Regions from separate parts of the Paenibacillus sp. cl141a genome, predicted to be linked through region 2. Evidence: a T-box and tRNA genes for the amino acid it is inferred to sense, from the RefSeq annotation. Region 2 holds a T-box; the other holds one or more tRNA genes.
What was found. A T-box is a leader RNA that pairs with one kind of tRNA and senses whether it is charged. The one in region 2 lies ahead of BMX45_RS15655 (arginine--tRNA ligase), so its partner is inferred to be a tRNA-Arg.
Positions count from the first base shown of each region.

Region 1 (23,858 bases), on a different contig from region 2:
AGCGGCGTGATTGAGGATGTGCAGTACCTCGGCAGCGTTCATAAGCTTCTGGTCCAATTGGACGATGAGCCGATGAAGGTCACGATTGCCCTCGATATCTCGGATGACCATCCGTGGGAGGTTGGCGAACGGGTTGGGGTGAACTGGAACGCCAAGGATGAGGTGAACATCGGGCCATGAGGAAATCAAGGTTCCTGTTGACTCCGGTGCTGCTGTGGTTATCCCTGTTCCTGATCGTTCCGATGCTGATCGTGGTCGGCATTTCCTTTCTCTCGCGGGATTCGCTCGGGAATGTCGTGTTTTCCTTCAGTCTGGAAGGATACAAGACTTTTTTTGATCCATTATATTTGGGCATCTACTGGGATACCTTGGTACTGTCGCTGCTGACTACGGTGATCTGCTTGTTAGTCAGCTATCCTTTGGCCTATTATATAGCCAACGCTTCCCCGCGTATCCAAACCTGGGGATTGATTCTGATCACGGTTCCGTTCTGGATCAACTTTTTGATCCGAACCTATGCATGGGTTCTGCTGCTCCGGACGCAAGGCGTGGTAAACAGCTTGCTGATGTGGGTTGGATGGATCGACGAGCCGATTCAAATGCTGTATACGTACGGAGCCGTACTGCTTGGGATGGTGTATAACTTCATTCCGTTCATGGTGCTGCCGATTTACGTGGCCTTGGAGCAGATGGACAAACGTCTGCTGGATGCGGCCAGCGATCTTGGCGCTTCTAGATGGAAGGCATTTCGGCATATTACCTTGCCTCAGAGCAAGTCCGGCATCATGACGGGTGCGGTTCTGGTCTACGTATCGACTTCTGGGATGTTTGTCGTCACGGATATTTTGGGCGGCGCCAAGTCCTCCATGATCAGCAATATCATTCAGCAGCAGTTCCTGGGTGCGCGCAACTGGCCCTTTGGAGCGGCGTTATCGGTCATTTTTGTGATTACGTCCCTGGTGCTGATCCTGCTCTTTAACCGGGCGATGCAAGCCCGCCATCAACGCGTAGGGGAGGGGAGATAAGTGAAAAAGAAGAATCACCCGCTGCTCGGGATTCACTCTTTCCTTATGATGGCTTTCATCTATGTACCCATCGTCATGATTATCATCTATTCCTTTAACGATACGCGGCTTAGCGGCAATTGGGAAGGCTTTACGATGGATTGGTATGTGTCGCTATTCCAGAATCGGCACGTGATGGAAGCGCTGATGAACAGTTTGACGGTGGCCGTCATCTCGACGATCGTTTCGACCTTGCTCGGGACCGCAGCGGCGCTCTCGCTCCGGAATATGGGCCGTAAGGGCCGTAGCGGCATGAATGGCCTCCTGTATCTGCCGGTCATCATTCCGGATATTATTATGGGGCTGTCGCTGCTGGTGCTGTTCAGTCAACTGAACATGCCGCTTGGCAAGACAACGGTGATCATCGCCCATATTACGTTTAGCCTGTCGTATGTCTATGTCGTGGTAACCGCCCGACTGTCGGGGATGGGCAAACAGTTGGATGAGGCTGCCCAGGATTTGGGCGCCACGCCTTGGCAAACGTTCCGGCACGTCACGCTGCCGCAGATTGCACCGGGCATTATCTCCGGCGCATTGATTGCTTTCACGCTGTCGCTGGACGATTTTATGGTCAGCTTTTTCGTCGCCGGCCCAAGCTCAACAACATTGCCGATCTATATATACGCTCAGGTGAAGCGCGGCATCTCGCCAGAGATCAACGCGCTGTGCACGCTGCTCATCCTAGTCAGCATCACGCTGATCCTGTTAGCCCAATATATTCTTAACCGCGGCAATGGGCAGAAGAAACACAAAACATTACCGATCTAAGCGATAGAAACGCTTTTTTCGAAATAAAATGAAAACATGCAAGTGGAAAGAGAGGAGATATTGAATTGAAAAAATCAAGATGGACCCGCCTGCTGACGGCAGGCATGGTTGCGGTATTGTCTGTAGGACTGCTGGCCGGTTGCGGCTCGGATAAGGAGACGCTTCATATTTACAGCTGGGCGGATAACTTCGATCCCGAGGTGCTGAAGGACTTTGAGGAGAAGTTCGACGTGAAGGTGACCTACGACAACTACGCTAACAATGAAGACCTGCTGGCTAAGATCAAGGCTGGCGGCAGCGGTTACGACCTCATTCAGCCGTCCGATTATATGGTCAAAACGATGATCGAATCGGAGCTGCTTGAGCCGCTTGACATGAATAATATTCCGAACTTCGTCAATATTACGGATACGTTCAAAGATCCGTCTTATGACCCGGGCAATAAATATTCAATCGTTTACACGTCCGGCGTAACGGGAATTGCATATAACAAGAAGTATGTGAAGGACGAAATCAACAGCTGGGAAAACCTTTGGAATCCGGAATACAAGGGCAAAGTCCTGCTTCTGGACGACAACCGGGAAATGATCGGCATGGCGCTGAAAAAGCAAGGGAAATCCAACAGCAGCACGGATGAGGCGGAAATCACGGCTGCATCCGATGAGCTGAAGACACTGCTGCCGAATGTCCTTGCGTTTGATACGGACAATATTAAGCAGAAGATGATTCAGGAGGAAGGCTGGATTGCCACGGTTTGGTCCGGAGACGCGGCGTTCATCGCGGCGGAGAATCCGGATGTGGCGTACGTGGTGCCTGAAGAAGGAGCGACCATATTCTCGGACAACTACGCGATTCCTAAAGGTGCGAAGAATAAGGAATTGGCCGAGAAATTCATCAACTTCATGATGGAGCCTGAAGTCAGCGCCAAAAACTATGAATTTATCGGATACAGCAATCCGAACACGAAAGCGATGGAATTCCATAGCGAGGAATACCGCGCCAATACGATGATCAACCTGACGGAAGAGGAACTGGGCCGTACCGAGTGGCTCGATAACGTCGGTGACTCGCTCTCCGTCTACGATCGTTTATGGACCGAATTGAAGAGCGGTCGTTAGTATAAGCTTCGGTTCTTCATATTATTGTAATAAGGAAGCCTGTCCCCTAAGGGGATGGGCTCTTTTTTTTGCAGAGTAGAATGAGACATTAGTCCCAAAATGGGAAGAATTGGCCGATTTTCAGGAATTCCACTACAACTTCAGGATCCTTTTCGTTGTTATATATAAGGAGGTTGTACACCGTTTAGCCCCGTTTTTTATAAATGAGGTATCCCTGAAAGGAAGAAGCTGCTTGAGTGATCTGACGAGCATGGGGGTTATTGCTTTGATTGTTGCAGGGATCGCTGCTGTTATATTTCTGAATTTTTTCGGGAAAAGCGCGCTGCATCTGCTGCTGACGAGCATTCACAGTGCACTCGCTGGCATCGGTTTGATTCTTCTTGCTACGTTGTCCAAGGCGGTAAATTACTGCTGCTTGCGGGTTCAGGTGCTCTCTTGTTCGATGTGTTTCTTAGCGCAGCAGCGTTCGTTCGGAAAGAATCATGAGAATGTGTAGGTCCTATGGCATGGAGTCAAAATTGTCATTCAGTTTGTTACCAATACATTGAAAGCTTTCCTTATAATGATTAAGGGTAATAGATTAACAACTAACGGAAACTTAATTTAACAAAGGTGGAATTCTGATATGAATCCTAAATTTCGTGTATGTGCATCATTAATTGCAACTAGTGTCCTGCTTGGCAGTCTTGGTTTGAGCGGACAGGTCATCGATGCAAGCGCCGCTAAAGCACCCGTTTCCGCCAGCCAAAAGACGTCGAAGAATGAAGTTGTATTGAAATGGAACGGCAAAACCTTGTCACAAAAAGGTCTTGTGCTGCATGGGGTAACTTATGTGCCGGCGACCGCTTTGCGGGATGGTCTGGGGATGCCTCTTAAATATGATTCCAAAAACCGCATGTATACACTGGGTAACGGCTATAACAAGCTGAGCGCCGCCGTGTATGCTGCAAACGAAATCGGCATTCTGGTGAACGGTTCGTATGCCGGCGAGCCGGGCGGACAGATCATCAATGGACGTCTGTATCTGCCGTTCAAAACGATCAGCGAATACATGGGCGTTCAGGGACAATGGAATCCTTCCTTGAAAACACTGAGCATGACAAAGAAGAAGCTGAATGACATTAGCATTAAATCGGTTGCGCTCAAGAAGAATATTCAGGGCGTAGACGCTGTTGTGAATTATCCTGTAATCAGCGGACTCGATAATGCGGAGGTCCAAGCCGAAATCAACAAAGTGTTGAAAGAAAATGCGTCCGGCGTCATCACCGGTGCGGAAGGAAACGCCGAGGAATTCCCGCCGTCGGAATCCAGTTTCCCTTACGAATTCAGCGGTGACTTCGTGGTCCATTACAACCAGAACGACATCCTGAGCATTACGGCGTACGATTATTCGTACACCGGCGGTGCCCATGGCATGACTTTCCGTAAAAGCTTCACGTTCTCCTTGAAGGACGGCAAGCAAATGAAGCTGGGCGATTTCATCAACATGCAGGGCAAGAACAAGCAGAAGCTGAACAACCTTGTGCTGAGCAAGATGAAGAAAGAGGGAGGTTATCTCGGCGGTTTTGAGGGAGTGCCTGCCGATGCCGACTTCTACGTGAAGGATAACGCGGCGGTGCTGTACTTCCAGCTTTATGAGTACACCGCCTATGCCTATGGATTTCCTGAGTTTGAGTTGCAGCTGAAACAGTGGAAGTAAGAGTATATGATAAGCGGTTTGTGTAAACTGTAATCATTAAATTTCATACTATAGCTTGTCTAGAAACATGATGCTGTCCTGATGTAACACTGTGCTGGAACGAGTTACGAAAATCCCCTGATCAATTGAGTGTGGAGCATATACTCCTGCCCTATGATCAAGGGGATTTTTTGTGTATCTCAAGAGGCGTGCCCTTTTCCCCCTCCTCTCAAGTTAAGGCAGGCCTTTTAGGAGGGGGATGGCCTTACCGTCTTTATGTTTTATTGAAAAAATCGTACCGAAGTGAGAGTATCCTTGGAGGAGCAACGCGTTCGCCTTTGAAATCGGGAAACAACCTGTTTCAATTCATTCAAGTTTCCCGATTTCAACAGCGACCGGAGAGGATATTCTCACTATTTAGTACTCGAAGTTTTCAATGAATCCAGAGGATAAGAAAGGGCAGGTACCGGATATCGGTGCCTGCCCTTTACTTCATTTCTTTTATAAGCCTTGCGGTGGTGTGTTTTCCAGTACTTGATCGATCAGGCCATACTCTTTGGCTTCGTCAGCCGTCATGAAGTAGTCGCGATCAGTGTCCTTCTCGATGCGCTCCAGCGGTTGGCCGGTGCGTTCGGACAGGATGCGGTTCAGCTTGTCGCGCATTTTCAGAATGCGGCGGGCACGGATTTCAATATCCGTGGCTTGACCTTGTGCGCCGCCGAGCGGCTGGTGAATCATGATCTCGCTGTTAGGGAGACCGTAGCGTTTGCCTTTGGCGCCTGCGTTAAGCAGGAATGCGCCCATGGAAGCAGCCATGCCGACACAGATCGTCGAGACGTCCGGCTTGATGAACTGCATCGTATCGAATATCGCCATACCTGCGGTAATGGAACCGCCAGGGCTGTTGATGTAAAGATGAATATCCTTCTCGGGATCCTCAGCCGACAAGAACAGCATTTGGGCAATGATGGAATTGGCGACCACGTCATTTACGTCGGAGCCGAGGAAGATAATGCGGTCTTTCAGCAATCTGGAATAGATGTCGTACGCCCGCTCACCGCGGTTGCTTTGTTCAACGACCATAGGTATAAAACTCACGTGGAAAACCTCCTCTTAAGTACCTCATATAAATACTGTTACCGTATTACCCACATGATAAACAATTTAAATCAAAAAGTCAAAGAAAGTCAAACTATTGAGTAAAAAAAAGAGCCGTTATGGGCACTTTAGGGTAATCAGTATAGAGAATAAATGTTATAATGGCGCGCCCGCGAGGAATCGAACCTCGATCTCAGGCTCCGGAGGCCTACGTCATATCCATTGGACCACGGGCGCACAAAAATCAGCAACGAAGTTGATTATACCGCATCTATTTCAAAAATACAATAGCGGACAAAACTTTGTTCCTATTATATAGACAAGCCGGTAGTTGGCCATAATGAATAAGAATGCCTGGGGTAGAGAAATATACTTTCGGACACTTGCAACCGGCATGATTATTGGTTAGAATAAGGGTGGGACTTAAAAAGTTTAACTGGGACATTTTACGACCAGGTAGGAGAGCCGAGACGAAGTTTGCAGGAGTGGAATGCATGCGTAACCTATTAGAAATACAAGAGCAACTTCTGCCGGATCTGATGGATACTCTTAAACGAAGGTATACCATCCTTCATCAGATCAAGTTGTCCGGCATTGTTGGCCGAAGAACACTGGCTTCATCGCTATCAATGACCGAGCGTGTTCTCAGAGCAGAGACTGATCTTCTGAAAGCGCAAGGGCTGATCGAGATTGAAACGCTCGGCATGCGGATCAGCGGCACAGGGATATGCTTGCTGGAGGAGTTGGAACCGGTCATGAATGAGTTGTTCGGACTGGTTGAACTGGAAGAGAAGATTCGTCAGGCTTACGGGCTTCGTAAAGTGGTCATTATTCCCGGTGACAGCGAGTCATCTCCGGAAGTCAAACGTGAGCTTGGCCGGGCCGGAGCAAGAACGCTGCTTAACTTTGTCCAGGATGGAGATACGATTGCCGTAACAGGCGGCTCCACGCTCGCCGAAGTGGCAGAGCAGATGTCCTCTTTGCCTGGCGGCGAACCGTTGACGAGCACTTGGTTTGTGCCGGCGCGAGGCGGCCTCGGGGAGAGCATGGAGATTCAAGCGAACACCATTGCTTCCAAAATGGCTAAGCGCGTTGGGGCTGAGTACCGATTGCTTCATGTGCCGGATCTGCTCAGCGAGGATGCTTATCAATCGTTGGTTCAGGATCAGCACATCCAGGAGATCGTGGATGTGATCAGGCGCAGCCGCGTCATTATTCACGGCATCGGAGATGCCATGGAGATGGCCAGACGGCGCAAGCTGGATGAAGGCTCTATCCGGAACTTGCAGGCAGATGGCGCGATCGCGGAATCCTTCGGCTATTATTTCAGCGAAGATGGGGAAGTTGTCCACAAAATGCTTACCCTTGGACTCCGGCTTGAGGATATTATGCGGACGGAGACCATCATCGGCATTGCTGGAGGGCAAGGCAAGGGCAAAGCGATCCATGCGGTGCTGAAATTCGGACACGAGGACATTCTCGTTACGGATGAAGCCGCGGCATTGGAAGTCGAGAAGGAAATTGACGCCGGCATCTGAGTCCGCGGGCGTACAACTGATTTTTCGTTTTTGTTGTCTTGATTGGCTTAACGGCCAATCTTGAATATATAAATTTTACAAATATGGAGGGAACTACTCATGGTTAAAGTAGGTATTAACGGTTTTGGACGTATTGGACGTAACGTATTCCGCGCTGCGCTGAACAACAGCGAAGTTGAAATCGTGGCAATCAACGATTTGACGGACGTAAAAACGCTGGCACACCTTTTGAAATATGACACCACTCATGGCAGACTGAATGCAACTGTTGAAGCTAAAGAAGGCGCACTCGTTGTAAACGGCCGCGAAGTGAAAGTATTCGCTGAGCGTAACCCTGAAGCATTGCCTTGGGCTGAGTACGGCGTTGAAATCGTTGTTGAATCCACTGGTATTTTCACAGCGAAAGACAAAGCTTCCGCTCACTTGAAAGGCGGCGCTAAGAAAGTTATCATCTCCGCTCCAGCTACTGACGAAGATATCACCATCGTTATGGGCGTTAACGAAGACAAATACGATGCTGCTAGCCACACCATCATCTCCAATGCTTCTTGTACGACGAACTGCTTGGCTCCTTTTGCAAAAGTTCTTGACGAGAACTTTGGTATCGTTAAAGGATTGATGACTACAATTCACTCCTACACAAATGACCAGCAAGTGCTTGATCTGCCGCACAAAGACCTGCGTCGTGCTCGTGCAGCTGCTGAAAACATCATTCCTTCCACAACAGGTGCTGCTAAAGCGGTTAGCCTCGTTCTGCCACAATTGAAAGGCAAATTGAACGGTAACTCTATGCGTGTACCTACGAAGAACGTTTCCGTAACGGACCTCGTAGTAGAGCTCTCCAAAAACGTAACCCTTGAAGATGTTAACGGAGCTCTGAAAGCAGCTGCTGAAGGCCCGCTGAAAGGCATCTTGAACTACTCCGAAGAGCCGCTTGTATCCAGCGACTACAATGGCGATCCAGCTTCTTCCACTATCGATTCGCTCTCCACTATGGTAGTTGGCGACAACATGGTGAAAGTTGTTTCTTGGTATGACAACGAGTGGGGCTACTCCAACCGTGTCGTTGACCTCGCTGCTTACATCGCAAGCAAAGGTCTGTAATTGATCTAGCCATTCAACCGAAGAGGAGTTCCGTTCACGGGTCTCCTCTTTGGTTCATGGTTTTTCCTTGTTTTCATGCCAGAGCACTGGGAAGAATAGATAAGAATCCGGGCGCTGGTTAGACGATAGAGAGAGATACGAGAGCAACTGCATGCTGTCGGTGAGGAGAATAGTTTTCTTAGGAGGAACGTGGAGATGAACAAGAAAAGTGTACGTGATGTAGAAGTAAGCGGCAAACGGGTGTTTGTCCGCGTCGATTTCAATGTACCGCTCGAAGATGGTAAAATTACAGACGACACTCGTATTCGCGAGACTTTGCCGACGATTAAGTATCTGGTGGAGCAAGGAGCAAAAGTCATCCTGGCCAGCCACATGGGTCGTCCCAAAGGAGAGGTCGTAGAATCTTTGCGCCTGACTCCGGCAAGTCAGCGTCTGTCGGAACTGCTCGGCAAACCGGTAGCCAAAGCGGATGAAGCGGTAGGAGAAGCCGTTAAAACTCAAGTCGAGAAGCTGCAGAACGGCGATGTGCTCGTGCTTGAAAATGTTCGTTTTTACCCTGGTGAAGAGAAGAATGATCCGGAACTTGCGAAGCAATTCGCTGAGCTGGCCGATCTGTTCGTGAACGACGCGTTTGGTGCTGCTCACCGTGCGCACGCTTCGACAGAGGGGATTGCTCATCATCTTCCGGCCGTATCGGGATTGTTGATGGAGAAAGAGCTGTCCGTTCTCGGCAAAGCCCTTTCGAATCCGGACCGTCCTTTTACCGCCATCATCGGTGGATCGAAGGTTAAGGACAAAATCGACGTGATCGACAACCTGCTTACGCTTGCTGACAATGTCATCATCGGCGGTGGACTTGCTTACACGTTCTTCAAAGCTCAAGGCCATGAAATCGGTCAATCTCTGCTTGATAAAGAGAAGCTTGATGTGGCACTCGGTTTCATCGAGAAGGCCAAAGAGCTGGGCAAAAACTTCTACCTGCCGGAAGATATCGTCGTTACGGACGAATTCAGCGCAGACGCGAATACCAAGGTCGTTGATATCGACGGCATCCCAGCCGATTGGGAAGGCGTTGACATCGGTCCTAAGACTCGCGCCAAGTATGCAGAAGTGATCAAGAACTCCAAACTTGTCGTGTGGAACGGTCCTATGGGCGTATTCGAAATCGCTCCGTTCAGCAACGGTACTCGTGAAGTGGCACAGGCCTGTGCGGAAACGGAAGCTTACACGATTATCGGCGGCGGCGACTCGGCTGCAGCAGCGGAAAAATTCGGCCTTGCCGACAAGATGGATCACATCTCGACAGGCGGCGGCGCATCTCTTGAGTTCATGGAAGGCAAAGCACTTCCTGGTGTTGTGGCACTGAACGATAAATAGAATGAGGAACTACATTGGATAGCAAGTGGATGAAGTTTGGACCCTGGAGAATCTTCGGGGGAATAAAGGAGTGAATCGTGTGAGAACACCTATCATAGCTGGTAACTGGAAAATGTTCAAAACTGTTCCGGAAGCAACTTCATTTATTGAAGATGTGAAAGGCAAAGCGGAAGTAGAAGGCGTGGAAAGCGTGATCTGCGCGCCGTTTACCAATCTTCCTGCATTGGTTGAAGCGGCAAAGGGCACGAACATCAAAATCGGTGCACAAAATCTTCATTTCGAAGACAATGGCGCCTTTACGGGTGAAATCAGCGGCTTGATGCTGAAAGACCTGGGCGTGGACTACGTCATTATTGGACATTCCGAGCGCCGTCAGTATTTTGCTGAAACCGATGAGATCGTGAACAAGAAGGTACATGCGGCATTCCGTCATGGTCTTCTTCCGATCGTATGCGTTGGCGAGAAGCTGGAAGAACGCGAAGCCGGCCAAACCAAAGACGTGTGCAAAGTACAAACGGAAGCAGCGTTCGCAGGTGTTCCTGCTGATCAAGCGGTTCATGTCGTTATTGCTTACGAGCCAATCTGGGCAATCGGAACGGGCAAATCCTCCACGGCAGAGGATGCGAATGAAGTCATCGCCTATATTCGCGAACTCGTTAAAGGCCTGTACGGCGAAACCGTTGCAGACCAAGTTCGCATTCAATACGGCGGCAGCGTGAAGCCTGAAAATGTAGCGGAGTATATGGGACAAAGCGACATCGACGGCGCGCTCGTTGGTGGTGCAAGTCTACAACCGGCTTCCTACATCGCACTCGTTGAGGGGGCGAAGTAAATGTCTGCTCCAAAACCCGTAGCTCTGATCATTATGGACGGTTTCGGGCTTCGCAACACCGAGGTGGGCAATGCGGTCGCTCAAGCGAACAAGCCTAACTACGACCGGTATTTGAAGCAATATCCGAACACCACGTTGACCGCTTGCGGCGAAGCCGTAGGCTTGCCGGAAGGTCAAATGGGGAACTCCGAAGTGGGTCACTTGAACATCGGCGCAGGCCGGATCGTGTATCAGGATTTGACCCGCATCACGAAGTCGATTCGCGAAGGAGAATTCTTCGAGAATGAAACGCTTGTGGAAGCCGTTCGCGCTGCCAAGAACAACAACAAGAAGCTGCATCTGTACGGGCTGGTATCCGACGGTGGCGTTCACAGTCACATTGAGCACATGTTTGCGATGCTGGATCTTTGCAAGAAGGAAGATTTCCATGACGTATACATCCATGGTTTCATGGATGGACGCGACGTGGCACCGGACAGCGGCAGGCAGTTCGTTAAGGATCTGATTGCGAAGATTGAGGAAGTGGGCGTTGGCCAAATCGCTACGCTTTCCGGTCGTTACTACGCAATGGACCGCGACAAGCGTTGGGACCGCGTCGAGAAGGCATACCGTGCGATGGTGTACGGCGAAGGCCCTAAATATACGGATCCGCTGAAAGCCATCACCGAATCCTACGAGAAATCGGTTTATGATGAATTCGTAGAGCCGACCGTCATGGTGAATGGCGCGGGAGAGCCGGTAAGCCTGGTGGAGAGCGGAGATTCCGTCATCTTCCTGAACTATCGCCCTGACCGTGCGATCCAGCTGTCCCAAGTGTTCACGAACAAAGATTTCCGTGGTTTCGATCGCGGACCGAAGTTCCCGCAAAGCTTGCATTTTGTCTGCTTGACGCTGTTCAGCGAGACGGTGGAAGGCTTCGTCGCCTACAAGCCGAAGGATCTGGACAACACGCTGGGCGAAGTGCTGGTTCAGCACAACAAGAAGCAGCTTCGCATTGCGGAAACGGAGAAGTACCCGCACGTGACGTTCTTCTTCAGCGGCGGACGCGATGTTGAGCTTCCAGGCGAAACGCGCGTATTGATCAACTCGCCGAAGGTGGCGACGTACGATCTGAAGCCGGAGATGAGCGCCTATGAGGTGGCGGATGCTTGCGTGAGAGAAATCGAAGCGGATAAGCATGACGCGATCATCTTGAATTTCGCGAACCCGGACATGGTTGGTCACTCCGGTATGCTGGAGCCTACCGTTAAAGCGGTAGAAACCACCGATGAGTGCGTTGGCAAAGTGGTGGATGCCGTTCTTGCCAAAGGCGGCGTGGTTATCATTACGGCTGACCACGGAAATGCGGACATGGTATTCGATGAGAATGGCCGTCCATTCACCGCTCATACCACGAACCCGGTTCCGTTCATCGTAACGGATGAGAACGTATCGCTGCGTGAAGGCGGTATTCTGGCCGACATCGCGCCAACGATTCTTGATCTGATGGGGCTGCCGAAGCCTGACGAGATGACGGGAACCTCCATGATTGCAGCACGTAAATAAGTAGTTCATAATGGAACATAAACATAACATTTCAAAGGAGACTATACACATGACTATTATTTCTGATGTATATGCACGCGAAGTCCTTGACTCCCGCGGCAATCCAACCGTAGAGGTTGAAGTATACCTGGAATCCGGTGCAATCGGTCGCGCTATCGTTCCATCCGGTGCTTCCACTGGCGTTCACGAAGCGGTTGAGCTTCGCGACGACGACAAATCCCGTTACCTGGGCAAAGGCGTTCTGAAAGCCGTTGAGAACGTGAACGAAATCATCGCTCCTGAAGTGATCGGCATGGACGCTCTGGACCAGCTCGGCATCGACAAGCTGATGATTGCTTTGGACGGTACGCCAAACAAAGGCAAATTGGGTGCGAACGCCATCTTGGCCGTATCCATGGCTGTAGCTCGCGCTGCTGCTGATGCTTTGGATCTTCCGCTGTATGTATACCTTGGCGGATTCAACGCCAAACAACTTCCAGTACCTATGATGAACATCGTGAACGGTGGCGCTCACGCGGACAACAACGTGGACGTACAAGAATTCATGGTATTGCCTGTTGGCGCACCTAGCTTCAAAGAAGCTCTTCGCATGGGCGCTGAAATCTTCCACAACCTGAAATCCGTTCTGAAGGGCAAAGGCCTGAACACGGCGGTTGGTGACGAAGGCGGCTTCGCTCCTAACTTCACGTCCAACGAAGATGCACTGTCTTCCATCATCGAAGCGATCGAAAAAGCCGGCTACAAGCCAGGCGAAGATGTATTGCTGGGTATGGACGTTGCTTCCACCGAGTTCTTCAAAGACGGCAAGTATGTTCTGGAAGGCGAAGGCAAATCCTTCACGCCGGCAGAATTCGTTGACCTGCTCGCTTCTTGGGTAGACAAATACCCGATCGTAACCATCGAAGACGGATGCTCCGAGGACGATTGGGAAGGTTGGAAATTGCTCACCGAGAAATTGGGCAACAAAATTCAACTCGTGGGTGACGACCTGTTCGTTACGAACACGGAGCGTCTGGAAAAAGGCATCAACGAGGGTATCGGTAACTCCATCCTGATCAAAGTAAACCAAATCGGTACATTGACTGAAACTTTCGATGCGATCGAAATGGCAAAACGCGCAGGATACACGGCTGTCATCTCCCACCGTTCCGGTGAGTCCGAGGACAGCACCATCGCTGATATCGCGGTGGCTACTAACGCGGGTCAAATCAAAACGGGTGCTCCTTCCCGTACCGACCGTGTGGCGAAATACAACCAATTGCTTCGCATCGAAGACCAATTGGGCGAGCTTGCTCAATACAACGGCTTGAAGTCGTTCTACAACCTGAAGCAAAAATAATTGAAATAAGAGAAAGCCCAGCTCCTGCTTTTGAGGGAGCTGGGCTTTTTTGCATTGGTTTTAGGGATGTCGGGGGGAGGGAGAGGCTGCACCTTGGATTGGGAGCTGAGGGGCGGTGCGTATATCGGTTCCGGTCGCTGTTAAAATCGGGAAGCAGGAATGAAATAGGTTTAAGGAAGCCTCCCGATTTTAAAGGCGAACGCGTTGCTCCTCCACCCGATATACGCACCTGAGCAGGGGAGAGGTGTGGAGCCTCTTGGGGGCATCTCGTAGGAGTGCAAAGAAAGCCCAGCTCATGTTAGGTCACATGAGCTGGGCTTTTGGGTGTGGGAGGGGGAGAAAGGGAAGGGCGGCGCACTCTGTTATCGTGCTGTGGGACGGTGCGTATATCGGTTCCGGTCGCTGTTAAAATCGGGAAGCAGGAATGAAATAGGTTTAAGGAAGCCTCCCGATTTTAAAGGCGAACGCGCTGCTCCTCCATCGATATACGCACCTGAGCGGGGAAGAGGTGTGCAGCCTCTTGGGGGCATCTCGTAGGAATGCAAAGAAGAAAGTCTGGCTCATGTTAGGTCACATGAGCCGGGCTTTTGGGTGTGGGAGGAGGAGAGATCGAATGGCTGCACACTCTGTTATCGTGCCGTGGGGCGGTGCGTATATCGTCTCCGGTCGCTGTTAAAATCGGGAAGCTGGAATGGAACAGGCTAAGGAAGCTTCCCGATTTTAAAGGCGAACGCGCTGCTCCTCCACCGATATACGCACCTGAGCAGGGGAGGAGGCGTGCAGCCACTTGTGGAGTATCTCATAGGAGTGCAAAGAAGAGCCCAGCTCTGTGATATCACATGAGCGGGGCTTTTGGGTGTGGGAGAAGGAGAGATCGAGACCGGAATACTCTATTAGATCTACAAGCCTATCTTTTTATAGTACAAGTTTCCTATATTTGCCGTTATAATGATGAAGACAGAAGTTATAGGAAAAATACGAGAAGTAAGGTGGCTTGAATCTATGAAACGATCACTCCAACGATCGAGAAAATGGCTGATTCTGCCTGCGGCTATGCTGATCGCAGCAGTCTTATCGGCCCCCGATGCCCATGCAGCTGACGTTCAGCAGCTGACGGGAGATCGAACGAAGCAGGATATCCTGAATAAATGGCAGCAGTACAAACCCATGGATACAGGCACATCCTACATGGGGCCAGAACGAATTTACATGGAATCGCCAAGCGTCGCCGTACCCTATAAGGCTGGGACGATAAAACCGGAATACATCGAGGACGGCCTTCACGCCGTCAATTTTGTAAGATACCTATCCGGCCTGCCTGATGACGTGACAGCCAACTCTTCGCTTGCAGGGCAGCAGCAGGCGGCAGCGCTTGTAAACGCCCTGCATCAAAAGCTGAGCCATTATCCAACCATGCCGGCCGGCATGGACGATTCGCTGTACGCTTCAGCGAAGGAAGGAGCGAAGACAAGCAACCTTTACGGGGGCAGCCCGACCTTTTATGACAATGTCCTTGGGTATATGGCGGATAGCGGGGCTACGAATATCGATCGCGTCGGACACCGCCGGTGGATCATCAATCCGGAGATGAAACAGACCATGTTCGGTATGGTACATACAGCCAACAACGTTGCCTATGCGTCGATGTACGCGATGGACAAGGGCCGCCCAGCTTCCGAAGTTCAGTATGATTACATCGCCTGGCCGTCTGCAGGATATTTTCCGGAAGAGGTTTTTAAGACAAACGATCCATGGTCGGTGTCGTTGAACCCGCAAAAGTATGACCGGATAAGAACGGACCAGATTCAAGTGAAATTGACCCGTGTCAGGGACGGGAAAGAGTGGAGCTTTGACAAAAGCGACAACGATAAATCGGGCAAATATTTCAATGTACAGACCAGCTATTACGGCGTGCCGTTTGCCGTCATTTTTAGGCCTGACGGCATAGGCGATTTTGCGCCGGACGATGTCTTCACCGTTCAGATCACGGGTCTATATACCGCATCCGGAAGCGCAGCACAGGTTGAGTTCAACACGACGTTTTTCAAAATGATGCCTGGTTTGTTGGCCCGCTACGATATTCAGCTTCAAAAGGGGGAAACCCTTCAAATGGGTCTCACCGACGGGCTGCAAACCAGCGGCAATACGTTCAAAAGCGGAGATAACCGGATCGTGGAGATTGATGCAAACGGCAAGGTCAAAGCGGTAGGCAAGGGATCGACATGGATCTCTGCCAATGATTATCTGGGGTCGAGAAGCCGGGTCTACGTTAACGTGAATGATGGTCCGGCTGATGGCAAAGTAAGTAACTGGGCTCAAGCGGATTACATGAAGGCCAAAGCGAATGGCATTATCGGCTGGCCGTTTGACCGATCTTACCAGCAGCCGATCACCAGAGCGGAGTTTACGGAGATGGCGGTACATATGATCGAGACCATGCTGGGACAGGATCTTTATATGGACGTCATCGACGTTAAGACCCCGTTTAAGGACGTCGATGATTGGACCGTGACGTGGGCAAGCCAAAACGGTATCATCAACGGGACATCGCCGCAATCCTTCTCTCCGCGAGCGACCATCACCAGAGAACAGGCTGCCGCGCTGATCCTTCAGGTGTATGCCAAGACGAATGAATTGAAAGGCAGACCGGCATCAACCGGATCCGCTTCGGTTTCTCGTTTCGCGGACGATAGCAGCATCTCGCCATGGGCGAAGGAACAAGTATACCAAGCGATAGATCTCTCTTTAATGAACGGCATGGCCAAGAATCAGTTCAACCCGAAAGGCGAGCTCACCTTCGAGCAGACCTATGTGCTGCTGTTAAATTGCTTTGAAATGCTGATGGGAAAGTAAGTTTTTTAAATTGGATATCAAACGCAACAAGCATGATCGGGAATGGCTGACCTCATCGTTAGCGGGCGTGATCGTTAACGCGCTTGAGCACGAAATGTGATGATGCAGTAGATGAAGACCAAGCTCTCTTACGGAGAGTTTGGTCTTTTTTGTCTGATAAAATAGAACAAATCTACACATTCACACCGTCTGCCCCGGGCATCGACCGCACATATCCATGCAATTTCAGGCATTGCCGTTCTCAAGCGAACCGGTGCTGATATAATTGAAGAACAAGCAAGCGAAAAGGAGAGTGCGGGAGGGTGCTGAACCGAATACGATCCCTGTTTCCACACAAGCTGAAATACCGTCTGTTTGCCGCGTTCGTTCTGGTCATACTGCTGCCTTTCGGCATTTTGAATTTGTACAACTACCAGCGGATCGAAACCTTGGTTCAGGAGAAAATCAGCCAGCAGAGCCACAGCCAGCTGGAGCAGATGTACCGAACGCTGGAGGATCAGTTGAGCGTAGCCTTCAAAACGCTGATATTTCTGGAGCAGGATTCAACGGTGGCCTCCGTGCTGACCCATCCCGGACAGCGGCAGGGACTCGAGAACAAAAACCTGATGGAGGAAAAGTTCAAAAATTTGAACAACAGCTTCTTCTTGTATAATCCGTCGGTCTACTTCACGATTCTCGATTTTCATGGCAACGCTTACACTTCTTATTCTCCCAGGGAGGCGCTCGATTACAGGAAGCTGCGGGACAACCCTGGCTTTGATAGGGAACAGATGGAGGGCGTGTCGTATCATTGGGTTTCGAGCGATGCGAACTACGTGCTGCGGGATATCTCGACGAGTCCTTACCTGCTATCGCTGTACGCGTACATGGAAACTCCCCGCAACAAGCCGTACGGCATGGCCCGGATCAGCATCGACTACTCCTTCTGGTTTCAATCGGTATTGAAGCAGTCGACGCTGCGCCAGGAATATTATTTGATTACAAGCGATGGCGCGAACGTATCCCAATCGATCTTGAACAGCAGTCTGACCGGCGAGGTGAAAGCCAGGATTGCGGCCGAGCCCAGGCAGAAGTATTTTATCGATAAAGCCTCCAACACCCTGGTGAATTACATTTACGTGGAATCGCTGGATTGGTATATCGTGAACCGGATTCCGCTGACGGTGCTCTTTAACGAGATCGAGGAGCTGAAGCGTCAATATTTCATGACCTTTTTCCTGCTGACCGGCGCTTTTCTCATCATGACCTTCATTATTGCCGCCACGATTACCCGGCCGTTATCCCATTTGCAGAATAAGATGAAGGCCGTTGTCCGCAACAATCTGAAAATCCGGCTGCCGGAGCATAAGTTCCGGGGCGAGATTCTGGAACTGACGCAGACGTTCAATTCCATGCTCAACGACATGGATATGCTGATTCAGCGATTGAAGGCCGAGGAAAGGCAGAAGGAAGCGGTGCATTTTCATATGCTGCTGGCTCAGATGAACCCGCATTTTCTGCTCAACACGCTCAATACGGTCAAGTGGAGTGCCATTCGTCACGGGAATGAGGATATCACGAATATCACCCTGTCTCTGGGCAAGCTGCTGGAGGCGAGCCTGAATACGGAGAAGGATCTGGTGCACCTGAAGGATGAGATCGAGCTGGTGCAGGCCTATGTCCATATTCAGCAGGTGCGTTATAATCACCGTTTTGACGTGACCTTTGCGTATGATGAGGACATCCTCTATGCGCTTGTGCCCAAGCTCTCCCTGCAGCCGCTCGTGGAGAATGCCATCCTGCACGGAATCGGGCCGATGCAGGAGCCGGAGGGTCTCATTGAAATTAAGGTTACCCGGGAGGGGCCGAACCGATTGGCTGTGGAGATCAAGGACAACGGCGTCGGCATGGAGCAGTCCCGGCAGGCGGGCGGAATGCGTAAACGTCCGGGCATCGGTCTCAACAATGTACAAGAGCTGCTGCGGCTGTTATTTAAAGAAGAGGGCAGCATGGAGATTATATCTTCGGAGCGGGGAACGCGGATTCGATTTTCTATCCCGCTGTTAATCTCAACGCCTTATCAGAACGATCACTTGATTTCATCATAACGGGCAGATGATTCGCCTCTGGCCTATGTAGGCTTGAAACCGGATTGAAAGCTGCGAGGAGGAGAGACTTATGTGGAAGGTGCTGCTGGTGGAGGATGAGGTGTTTGTGCGAGAGTCCGTGCGGGAGATCATCGCGTGGGAGGAGCTTGGATTCAAGGTGGCGGGAGAGGCAGGCAACGGCGCCGAGGCGCTGGAGATGATCCGGAGCAATCCGCCCGATCTCGTGCTGACCGATATCGTGATGCCGGAGATGGACGGCGTGGAGCTCCTCCGCAGAACCCGGGAAGAAGGGTATGCCTCGAAGTTCGTAATGCTGACCTGCATGAGTGAATTCGAGTATGTCCGGCAAGCGATGGAATACGGGGCATCCAACTATATCCTGAAGCTGTCGATGAGCGTGAATACGCTGCGGGAAACGCTGCACAAAATGAATGCCGAGCTGTCCAAGAGTAACCCGAGTCCGAACCCAAGCCCGAATCAAAGCCAAGCTGTTTCAATTCCGGTCGCATCCACGGAGACGGTGCCGCCACAGCCGGGGCATCATGCCTTCCCCCAGGAAATTACGTCGCACCCGGAAGTACAGAAAATATTGCAATACATCCATGAGCACTACGAGCAGGACATTACGGTAAAATCGATGTCGGGCTACGTGATGATGGGCGAGAATTACGTCAGCGCGCTCTTCAAGAAAAAGACCGGACGCACCTTGATTCATTATTTGCATCAGGTCCGGGTGGATAAAGCCATCGCGTATTTGCTTCAAACCGACCTCCCTGTTCACGAGATCGGCCTTCGGGTGGGGTTCGTGAACGACAATTATTTTATAAAGATATTCAAGCGGTTGACCGGCTTCACGCCGAGCAAATACAGACAACACAACAAAGACGCTAAATAGAACGATTCTATGCAGGGCATAGGATTCGCCGAAACAGGAATTCCATCGTTTTGTTCCATTATCTGAATGGATATGTAGCTTAAAAGCGGCTCCCGTTCCCTGCTACGATGAGAGGGCATCACACCAATATGATTCTCGGGGAGGTCTCTAATGTGAGAAATAAAAAAGGATGGGCGATGCTTCTCATCGGCGTATTGCTAATGGGTCTTCTTGCAGGCTGCGGCGGCAAAACAGCGTCATCCGCGAATGAGGGACAAGGAACGGACAATTCGAAAGCGCCTTCATCCGGCGATCCGGTCAAACTAACCATGTGGGGCGGCGTACCGCCGGAGGCGGGACCGCAAGAGGTCATCGACGCGTGGAATGCCGAGCATCCCGATATTCAAGTTGAGTATGTCCGCTACGTCAATGACGATGACGGAAACCTGAAGCTCGATACGGCCATGATTACGGGCCAGGATGTCGACCTGTTCGTGAATTACACGCTTTCTCAAACGTCCAAACGGGTGGAGTCCAACCTGGCCTTGGATCTGAGCCAATTCGACGATTACGATATCGACGAGAAAATGGGGCCTGACGCCGAAGGCTGGAAAATCAACGGGAAGTATTACGGGATGCCAACCACGAAAAGCGCCTTCTTCGTCGCGCTGAACAAGGATGCCCTTGATGCGGCCGGCTTGCCCGTTCCGAAGGACTGGACGTGGGATGAACTGCGCGAATATGCCAAGAAGCTTAAAGTCGGCAATAACTACGGATTTATTCAAAATATGGAGCCGTTCGTCGATCCGATTGATTCGGTGTTATCGCAAGAGGGGTACACCAAGGCGGACGGAACTTCGAATCTGGACCACCCGCTGGTCAAAAAATGGCTGGAAACCCTGAACGTCATGATGAAGGAGGACAAGACCACGCCGCCGCTAGGAGAGCAGCTGACTTCCAAAATGCCGGTGGAGCAAGTGTTCCTGAGCGGGGAAGTGCCTATGCTGAATATCGGGGCTTGGCTGCTGCGAAGTTCGAATAACTTTACGGATTTCCCGCGCGACTTCACTATCGCGTTCGCTCAAGTGCCGAGACTAACGGACAGTGCGGACAGCTACGTGACAAGGGGCGGCCTCGGTGATTACATCTCCATTAATGCCAAATCCAAAAAACAAGCAGAAGCTTGGGAATTCCTGAAGTGGTATGCGGACGGAGGCATGGCTCCTATGGCCGCGGGCGGAAGATTGCCGGCTTCGAAGGACGCCGATCAGGATGAGGCGTTAAATAACCTGCTCGGTGATAAGAAAGACACGTATGACCTGGATTCCTTGATGCACGTCATGTTCGAAGACAAAACGCCTACGTACGTTAGGAGCTTGCCGCAAGAGGTGATGGATATGCGGGCTCAGGAGTATGAGAAGTATTTCCTTAACGCCCAATCGCTCGATCAAACGCTGGAGGCCATGGTGAACCGGCACAATACGTTTTTAAAAGAAGGCAAATAAGGGGCTGTCGGCTCCAATAGAAGGGGACTATCGCTTCGGGCGGCGGTCCCCTTTTTGTTCCGCTTCGACACTGCCTATCTCGGCATGATCCGGGCAGGGGGTTGATTGCCGCTTTATTCTCGTCGGCCATAGAACAAATCTACGGAGACGCTGAAATTCACAACCCTGCAATTGCATACTTCTGTAGCATAAATTCGAAGGTTTTGTTCCTTATCCCCGCTTGGTCCCGACTGCTATGCTTGAGATGAAAAAGACCAAGAGGAGTGGGGCTATGTGAAAACATCCTGGATGAAACGGCAACAGTATCTCGGCTATCTGTTTATCGGTCCGAACATGGTTGGCGTGATGCTGTTTTTTATTGTGCCAGCCTTGTATTCGTTCTATCTGATGTTTACGGACTACAAATTTATGAGCTCGGACACGAAGTTCGTCGGTCTGGCCAACATTCAAAAAATGCTGGGTGACGAGGTCTTCTACATTGCGATCAAAAATACGCTGTTCTTTCTGTTATCCGTTCCTATATCGATCGGACTGGCTTTCATCGTCGCCGTGGTTCTGAACCGCTCGGTGTATTTAAAAAAGCTGCTCCGCGCCTTATATTTCATGCCTTACATCACCAGCGGCGTCGCTGTGGCCTTCGTATGGATGCTGCTGTTCCATCCGAATAACGGCCCGATCAACGGAATCCTCAAGTCGTTCGGCATAACCAATCCCCCGGGATGGCTGTCCACCATGGATTCCTCCATGTATGCCATCGACATCATCTGGATCTGGTTCATGCTCGGTTATAACATGATCATCTACCTGGCCGCGCTGCAAGAGGTCTCAACGGAACTGCTGGAGGCCGCCAAAATCGACGGGGCCCGCGCCTGGCAAACGGTTCGCAGCATCCTGTGGCCGCTCGTCAGTCCCACGACCTTCCTGCTGCTTATTACCGGACTCATTATGACCATCAAGCAGTTCGGGATCATTCAAGCCATTACACAAGGGGGCCCGGGCAACAGCACCACCGTGTTATCCCTGTTCATATACCAGAATGCCTTCCGCTACTACGAAATGGGTTATGCATCCGCGATCTCCTGGGCGCTGTTCTTGATCATCATGATCTTCACCGTCATTCAATGGATCGGTCAGAAGCGCTGGGTTCACTATTAAGGAGGAAGGACAATGACCAAAGCCTTATACACCAAAATAATCGTCACGCTCATTATGCTGTTCTTCAGCGTGGTTATGATCGTTCCTTTCCTCTGGATGATCAGCACCTCGTTCAAGATGCCGGCGGAAGTATTCCAGTACCCGATTAAGTGGATTCCCGACCAATTCATGTGGGATCATCATGTGAAAGTGTGGACCGGTGCGAACAGCTTTGGCCACTACTACCTCAACTCGCTTAAAGTCGCCTTGATCAGCACCGTCGGAGCGGTATTGCTGTCCGCTTTAGCCGCTTACGGGTTTGCCCGGATCGAGTTCAAGGGACGGAATGCCATGTTCATAATCTATTTGTCGATGATGATGGTCCCTCCTCAGGTCCTGTTTGTGCCGAAGTTCATCATGTTCGACTGGGTCGGCATTTATAACACGCATTGGGCTCTGATATTGCCGGGCGTATTCACGATATTCGGGGTGTTCATGATGCGGCAGTTCTTCTTCTCCGTACCGCATGAAATTTCGGAAGCTGCCTTTATCGACGGAGCCGGACATTTTCGCATTTTTTCCCGGATCATTCTGCCGATGGCGAAACCCTCGCTGGCCACGCTGGCCATTATCGATTTCTCCTGGCACTGGAACGATTACGAGAACGCCTTGGTATTCTTGATCGATCAAGATCTGTATACCGTTCCGCTGGGGCTGCAAAATTTCATTCTCGAAAATACGGTGGATTATAACGGCATGATGGCGGCGGCGACCGCAGGTATCATTCCGATGATTCTCGTGTTCCTGATCGGTCAGAAATATATCATTCAGGGCGTGGCGAGCTCGGCTGTTAAAGGATAGCCCATAATCCATGTCCACAGATGAGCTGGACGAAAATGAAAGGAGAAAGAGCATGAGAAACGAAACGGAAGTAAGCGACATAACGGTGATTGGCGGCGGTTTGGCAGGGGTCTGCGCGGCGGTGGCGGCCGCGAGGCTCGGACAAAAGGTAGCGCTCGTGCAGAACCGCCCGGTTCTGGGCGGCAACTCCAGCAGCGAGGTGCGCGTATGGGTATGCGGCGCGACGGCTCACGGGATCAACCGCTATGCCCGGGAAACCGGCATTATGGGCGAGATGTTCGTGGAGAACCAGTACCGGAATCCGGACGGCAACCCGTATCTATGGGATTTGATCGTGCTGGAGACCGTGCGGGCCGAGCCGAACATCACCCTGTTCTTGAATACGGACGTGCATGAGGTAGAAGCGGACGGAGATTCTGACGCACGGCAGATCCGATCGGTTACCGGTTGGATGATGGGCTCGGAGCGGCGCATCCGGTTTGAGAGCCCCGTGTTCCTGGATTGCACGGGGGACGGGCTGGTCGGATTCCTGGCAGGAGCGAAATACCGGCTCGGGCGGGAAGCGCGCGATGAATACGGGGAAGCGTGGGCGCCGGAGACGGCGGACGATGTGACACTCGGCAGCACGCTGCTGTTCTACACGAAGGATGCCGGACACCCGGTAAAATTCGTGCCGCCCGTCTTTGCCAAGGATATTACGCAGACGCCGATCCCGATCAAACGGGTCATCCGCAGCGGCGACTCGGGCTGCCATTACTGGTGGATCGAATGGGGCGGCGAGCTCGACACCGTGCATGACAATGAGCGGATCCGCGATGAGCTGTGGTCTGTCATATATGGCATATGGGACTATATCAAAAATTCCGGCAAATTCGATGCCGCCAATATGACGCTGGAGTGGGTCGGCGCCCAGCCGGGCAAGCGGGAATACCGCCGGTTTGTCGGCGACTATGTGCTCACGCAGAACGATATTATGGCCCAAGAGCCGTTCGATGACCGGGTCGCATTCGGCGGCTGGTCGATCGATCTGCATCCGCCACAGGGCATGTACGCCGAAGAGAGCGGCTCGAAGCATATGCATGC
Region 1 is NZ_FNZO01000004.1:527,415-551,272, reverse strand. Features, by position in the region: gene BMX45_RS15065 (ABC transporter ATP-binding protein) at 1-180, shown strand, start outside; gene BMX45_RS15060 (ABC transporter permease) at 177-1,025, shown strand; gene BMX45_RS15055 (ABC transporter permease) at 1,071-1,832, shown strand; gene BMX45_RS15050 (ABC transporter substrate-binding protein) at 1,898-2,950, shown strand; gene BMX45_RS15045 (hypothetical protein) at 3,183-3,446, shown strand; gene BMX45_RS15040 (PdaC/SigV domain-containing protein) at 3,576-4,649, shown strand; gene clpP (ATP-dependent Clp endopeptidase proteolytic subunit ClpP) at 5,130-5,726, opposite strand; tRNA gene BMX45_RS15030 (tRNA-Arg) at 5,889-5,963, opposite strand; gene BMX45_RS15025 (sugar-binding transcriptional regulator) at 6,221-7,264, shown strand; gene gap (type I glyceraldehyde-3-phosphate dehydrogenase) at 7,364-8,368, shown strand; gene pgk (phosphoglycerate kinase) at 8,564-9,745, shown strand; gene tpiA (triose-phosphate isomerase) at 9,825-10,577, shown strand; gene gpmI (2,3-bisphosphoglycerate-independent phosphoglycerate mutase) at 10,578-12,122, shown strand; gene eno (phosphopyruvate hydratase) at 12,172-13,461, shown strand; gene BMX45_RS14995 (S-layer homology domain-containing protein) at 14,464-16,314, shown strand; gene BMX45_RS14990 (sensor histidine kinase) at 16,617-18,401, shown strand; gene BMX45_RS14985 (response regulator) at 18,472-19,296, shown strand; gene BMX45_RS14980 (ABC transporter substrate-binding protein) at 19,449-20,780, shown strand; gene BMX45_RS14975 (carbohydrate ABC transporter permease) at 21,054-21,935, shown strand; gene BMX45_RS14970 (carbohydrate ABC transporter permease) at 21,948-22,775, shown strand; gene BMX45_RS14965 (FAD-dependent oxidoreductase) at 22,828-23,858, shown strand, end outside.
Region 1: it has a tRNA-Arg gene. The T-box ahead of BMX45_RS15655 (arginine--tRNA ligase) is inferred to sense a tRNA for this amino acid. The anticodon was not compared.

Region 2 (6,093 bases):
TAGGGGAGTAGCTTCCCGGATCCTGCTCTTTCTGGAAGAGCAAGCGAAGACGCGGGGCTATCGTTTCTCGCGCCTGGAAACAGGCGAACCGCAGAAGGAATCCGTTCATTTTTACAAGAAGCTGGGGTATGCTCAGATTGAACCGTTTGGCGAATATATCGGGAGCGAATACAGCTTATGTTTTGAGAAGAGTCTGACATCCTAGCCATTTGGTCTTATAATAGAAGAAAAAATATTTTACGAACCCTATCGAGGAGGCATCGAGCATGCAGCTTACTAAAATATCACAGAATACCGCCATTCTATTGGAGCATGCCAGAAAATCGGGACTGACTTCTTCCGATCTGCTGGAGGCTGTGCGCTCAGGTGAGGCAGAAAGATTCCAAATCGCCAATAACGGCCATTTTCACTATGAGGAATTATTCTCTTACGCAAAAGAGCATGGGGAAGATCTGGAGAAGGCCGTTAGCGAGGGGTATCAAATTACGTTTAATACCCGCAACGGGTTGAAGATCTGGCTGGAGGAAGCCTTCCGCATCAGCTCGGAATCTGATTTTAGCGTGGGCGAGGGCATTATCGAAGGATTGAAGCTCCAGGAGGAGCAGTTGGCTCGCTTGAAGGAAGCGCTGGCTGTCAACTGGACCCTTCAGGAAGAGCCGGCGGCAGACGGCGTACAGGTCAGATTGACTGTCAGAGGATTGCAATAAAATAAGATAGCCACCGTACTTGATCAACACAATAGTACGGTGGCTTTTTTATAAAGCAAGAAACGCTGAGTTCTTCAGAGTGAATTTACATCCGGCTCGGCGTAGGCAAACCCAGCACCTCCAGCGCTTCGCCAAGGGTGTTCTTGAATAAGAAAGTGAGCCATACACGGAATTGGAGTACTTCCTCCGCTGCCTTCAGAATCGGGCATGCCGAGTAAAAATTGTTGAACAGGGAGCACAGCTCATAGGTGAAGTTGCAAATGGCACTAGGAGATAGATCCCGTCCGGCGGCATATAAGGTATCATGCCAGGTGCTGATATGCCGCAGCAGCGCATGTTCCGCTTTTTCCATAGCAGGGAACCGGGCAGGCACAGACGGCGTAACCTCGGCTTCTTGAGCTTTATTAAGCACGCTGAGTGCACGCGCGTAGGAATAGAGCAAATACACCCCCGTATTCCCCGATATTTCAGTGGCCTGCTTCAGATCGAACACCACCTCGGTTTGCAGTGCAAAGCGAAGCAGGTAGTAACGGATGGAGGCGGTTGCGATCGCATGGCTGGACAAACCGTTTTTATCGGATCGGGTGTCCTCGATGACCTTGGCTACTTGATGAATAAGCTCGGTGATTTTGATCCCGATTCCCTGACGTCCGGACATCGCATAGGATGCCTTGCCGTCGGAAGTATCGATGCCGAGATCCGCTGCAGCGGAAGGGCTTAACGAGACGACGCCGTAACTGACATGGCGCAGTTTCTCAGCCTCTTGTTGGAAGCCCAGGCCTTCCAAAGCCTGCTTCACCATCGCCTGCGGGTACTGCTGCCTGTAATCAATGACGTTGATGACCATGTCCGCTTTGCCGTAAGAACGCTCCTCGCCGTGCGAGCTCGTCGTCCAAACCTCGTCGGTGAATTTTTTATATACAAAATCATTGGAAAGCACGCCGTATTTCCACAAGTGGTAGGCGATGTCCTTGGCGGTGTATGTCAGGATGCCATTGGAGCGCACCAGCACTTTATCGATGCTGTGGTCCGACTCCGCCTCGTCTCCGGCTTCGGTTCCTGATTGCTTGAGCACCCAGCAGCCTGCAAGTTTACCCTCGGTTTCCTGATGGAAAAGCGGGGTATTCTTCAACAGTTCGAACGCCGACGCCCAGAACCCCTCCCTAACAATGCTGCTCTCCCATACAAGCAGATCGTATTCAATGCCGAACTGCTTCATCTCCTCAAGATGCTCCTTAACGATTCGCTCGGCAACGAGCAGTCCAATCCAGGAAAGGTTCTGATTGCCCTCTTCCAATGCGTGCAGAACCTCGGTCCGATGCTGAACCAGCCCCGGTTCCCTTTCGTAGGCTTTATTGGTGCTTGAATACACGTCCCAGCAGTAATCGCCGAACCGGGCATGCTCCTTCGTCAGCGGCGTGTGGAGCAAGCCGACCACCGTATCCGCCAGCTGATTGCCCAGGTCGTCGATATAATTATGCACCTCGACCTCGTAACCCAGCTTCCTCATCAATCTCACAAGCGTATCGCCAATACAGGAATTTCGAAGATGGCCGATATGGGCGGACTTATTCGGGTTGATGGACGTGTGCTCAATGACGATCTTTTCGTTAGCTGCCGGGGGGAGTTCAAAATGGTGGCTCGCCCAATACTCCCAATCGATGCGCAGATTCATAAAGCCCGGAGCGACAATCTCAGTCGAGCGGACGAGCTGTTTGTAGGATGCGTCCTGCTCGAGCTCGGCTTGGATCAGCTCGGCGATTTGCAGGGGAGCCTTGCGTAGCACCTTAGCAAGCTGCATCGCAACGTTGGTTGCGTAATCCCCATGCTCCATGTTGGCAGGCTGCTCGATCCGGATCGGAGTGGACTCCGGCAGTTTGGTGCCGTAGGCTTCGCAGACCTGGTTCACGGCTTGTTGAAGGCTCGAAATAATCTGATGACTTAACACGGTAAATCCCCCTTTAAAAATAAAACGACTCAGAAAATCAAAAAAGCCCTCATCTCCTAAAGAGACGAGGACTTGTGCTCGCGGTACCACTCTTGTTGTTAAACCCCGCAAGGGTCTAACCACCTTCATACGATAACGGCGTAAGCCGGGGCTCCCTACAGCATGCTGCTTCGGAAGGCCATCTCCTGGGTCCGCTTCACGGCCGACTTTGTACCGGTTTCCACCCTCCCGGCTCGCTTGGACTAAAGTCAAGTGCAGTTACTCTCCCAATCAACGAAAATAATATTCTCAAGTTTTTTCATATTATAACCATTCTATTTAGAAAAGCAACCCCCCAATGGCTAAATCTTTTCTGCAAATACTCGCAGGCGCCGGTAATCCGCGTAGAAAGCATCCTCTTGCCATAGCGTCGATTGAGCAGCTTGGCTGATGCTAGCGATCGCTTCGTCCTTCGCCTCAGCCGAGAATCCGGCAAAAAAGCAATCGCCAAAATGCAACAGCCAATGCTTTATGCCGTCCTTGCCTTCGGACAATCGCGTGGGACGGTCGAAATGATGGGCGAGATGCACGCGGAACCCTTGGGCTTCAAGCAGGCTGGCATACTGCCCAAGACTAGGAAAATACCACGGATTCCGGGCGTCCGCATCGATTCCATAATGATCGGCGAACACGGTTTTCAAGGCTTGGTAGATGCCGTCTATATTCCCTTTCCCTCCGAACTCGGCAACGAATCGGCCGCCGGGCTTAAGGGCTCGATGAACGGAGCGTATCACGCTTTCAGCATCCTTCATCCAGTGCAGGGCCGCGTTTGAGAAGACGGCATCGTATGGCGTTTCGGTTTCGAAGTTCTCGCCATCCCCGGTTAGGAACGGAAGTCCAGGATATTTGCTTTTGGCCCGCTCAATCATCTCGCTGGCATAATCCATGCCGGTTACATGTGCGCCCGATTTGGAAATTTCGTGAGTCAAGTCGCCGGTTCCGCAGCCCAGATCGAGAATCCGTTCTCCCGGTTGAGGCGACAGCAGCTCTGCCGCTCCTTTTCCATAAGCAGATACAAACGATAACTGTCGATCGTAATCGTAAGGTTTCCATACTTGCTCTGACATAACAACACCCCTCCACGCATGATTTATCCTCATTGTGACATGATCCGCTTATAATTAGAAATATATAAACTTGATAAGAGTTATAGTTTTAGATAATAAGATGAAAAACAAAAAGCCGCTGTGTCAGCGGTTTATGTAGAGGACTATTTAACGGCAACAAGAAGCGCACCAACGGCAATGAGTGCAACGCCGGCTGCGTTAATCCAGGATATTTTCTCACCCAGAAACACAAAGGCCAGGATCACGGCAATGACCACGCTCAGTTTATCGATAGGACCTACCTGCGATACTTTGCCGTATTTTAACGCAAGAAAATAAAATAGCCAGGACAATGCGCCAGCGATACCGCTGAGCACAATAAAGCTGAGTGCCTTTTTCTGAACCAGAATTTCTCCGAGCTCCGAGAATTTCCCCTGAACTCCTACGACCCCCAGCAGAAACAGGGCCATAATGACGGAGCGAATGGCCGTTGCCGAATTGGCATCGATGTTTTGCAGGCCTATTTTTCCAAAAATGGCCACAAGTGCCGCAGTGACTGCCGACAGCAATGCGTATACAAGCCATAATGGCATGCGTACCTCTCCTTTTTGACAAGATAAAGTCTCTGATTAATGTACCGGATTCCTTTATAATAGTATAGAGCAATTTGAAGGATCTCATGAGTGTTCAAAGGATTGAACGACTTGGAAAGGGTTGGATGAAAAATGACACATCATATCGCGGCTTATACAGAAGCTTACCATGATCAGCTGGTGGAATTATGGCTTCGTGCCGTATCCCAAACGCATGATTTTCTGACGGAGGAAGATATCCGGTTCTATTATGGCATGATGCAAAGCGGGGCACTGAGGTCCGTGGAGATCTGGATGTGCTTGAATACGGAACAGGAAGCGATTGGATTTATCGGACTGGACGGCTCCAAAATCGAGATGCTGTTTGTGGATCCCCTGCACCACGGCCAAGGGACGGGAACGAAATTGATCCGGCATGCCGAACGGCTGAAGGGGCCCGGACTTCAAGTGGATGTGAATGAGCAGAATCCCAAGGCCCACGCTTTTTATAAAAAATACGGATTCGTACAGATCGGCCGTTCGGAGCTCGACGGTTCCGGAAAGCCGTTTCCGCTTATTCATATGCAGCTGCGGTAATGTCATGGATCGGCACAGCTGAGTCCGCGATAATCGCGAGTATAATATTTTCGAAAAGCAGCCTATCTTTGGGTGAAAGAACAGCATTTTAACCAATCCAATGAAAAAGGGAGTGCAGCTAAACTGGAGGAGCCAATGAAGCTTTTTCCGAGCAACCTGTCGTTTCGCTATCCTTGGCGCTCCTATCAGAAGCGCGTGCTCCACGGGCTTGACCATCATCTGAAGAATCGTCAATTGCATCTGGTGGCACCGCCCGGTTCAGCCTGCTGTTCTCGGCCGCCATTGCCTTGATCGTATCCAGTCCATGGATATCTACAGCCGTTAAAATGGTAATGCGTCATCAATCGCTGGAGCGGAGCATTCGAGAAGTGGCTCTGGTCGTGTATACGTCGCTATACGATATGGAGCTGGTCGAAACCGAGCCAAGCCTTCACCGGTTGAGAGCGGAGGAAGAAGGAGGAGCCGTCTTGTGTTGGCTGAAGGACGGAACCACCCAGGAAAAAACGCTTTCCCTGAATTCGCTGCAGCAGGTGCTGGACCCGATCGAGAACCCGCGTTATCTTTTGTACCGCGACTCGCGCGGCTGGTTTGCGACTAGGCGGGATTACCATGCTGTGCCGGAGAAAGTCGGACGTCGAAAAGAGCATGCGGAACGCTTTGCCCGGCTGTGGCGCAAGCATATCGGTCCGGCGGAGCTGGTCTACACCCGTATGCCGGAAGGCAGAAAAATGCTCCTGACCGCGCGAACGCGGGCTTTGTCCTCCATATTCGTGAAGAAATCGGAGCGGGTTAGTGCTTGGAGGTAGAGGATCCGGACTGTTCGCGGAATGTGGAGGGAGTCATGGGATGGGGTGATGCACCGCGCTGCGCTGCCTTAACGGACCCAGGGGCCGTTAATTGAGGGGAAAACGCTCTTACAGGTATGGTACCGGACCAGAAGTCCGTTATTACGAAAAATGAGGGTAATTTGACTGTGAATTAGCTAAATAACGGCTGTGGTGTCCGCTAATTTCTAAATCGGGCCGTTTTTGATGAAATAGCGAACCTACGGTCCGCAAAAAAGTCGTGTTAGGGTGTATGTCGTATTGGAATCGGCCATGAGGTTCATATGTCGAATGTCGATAGTGCATTAGTAGGGAGGCGGCCCTTCGGGCCGACTGCGAAGCAATCCTACCGAAGCGTAG
Region 2 is NZ_FNZO01000005.1:57,159-63,251, reverse strand. Features, by position in the region: gene BMX45_RS15665 (GNAT family N-acetyltransferase) at 1-205, shown strand, start outside; gene BMX45_RS15660 (hypothetical protein) at 267-707, shown strand; gene BMX45_RS15655 (arginine--tRNA ligase) at 793-2,655, opposite strand; T-box leader at 2,713-2,938, opposite strand; gene BMX45_RS15650 (class I SAM-dependent methyltransferase) at 2,997-3,761, opposite strand; gene BMX45_RS15645 (EamA family transporter) at 3,905-4,333, opposite strand; gene BMX45_RS15640 (GNAT family N-acetyltransferase) at 4,466-4,909, shown strand; gene BMX45_RS15635 (hypothetical protein) at 5,242-5,715, shown strand.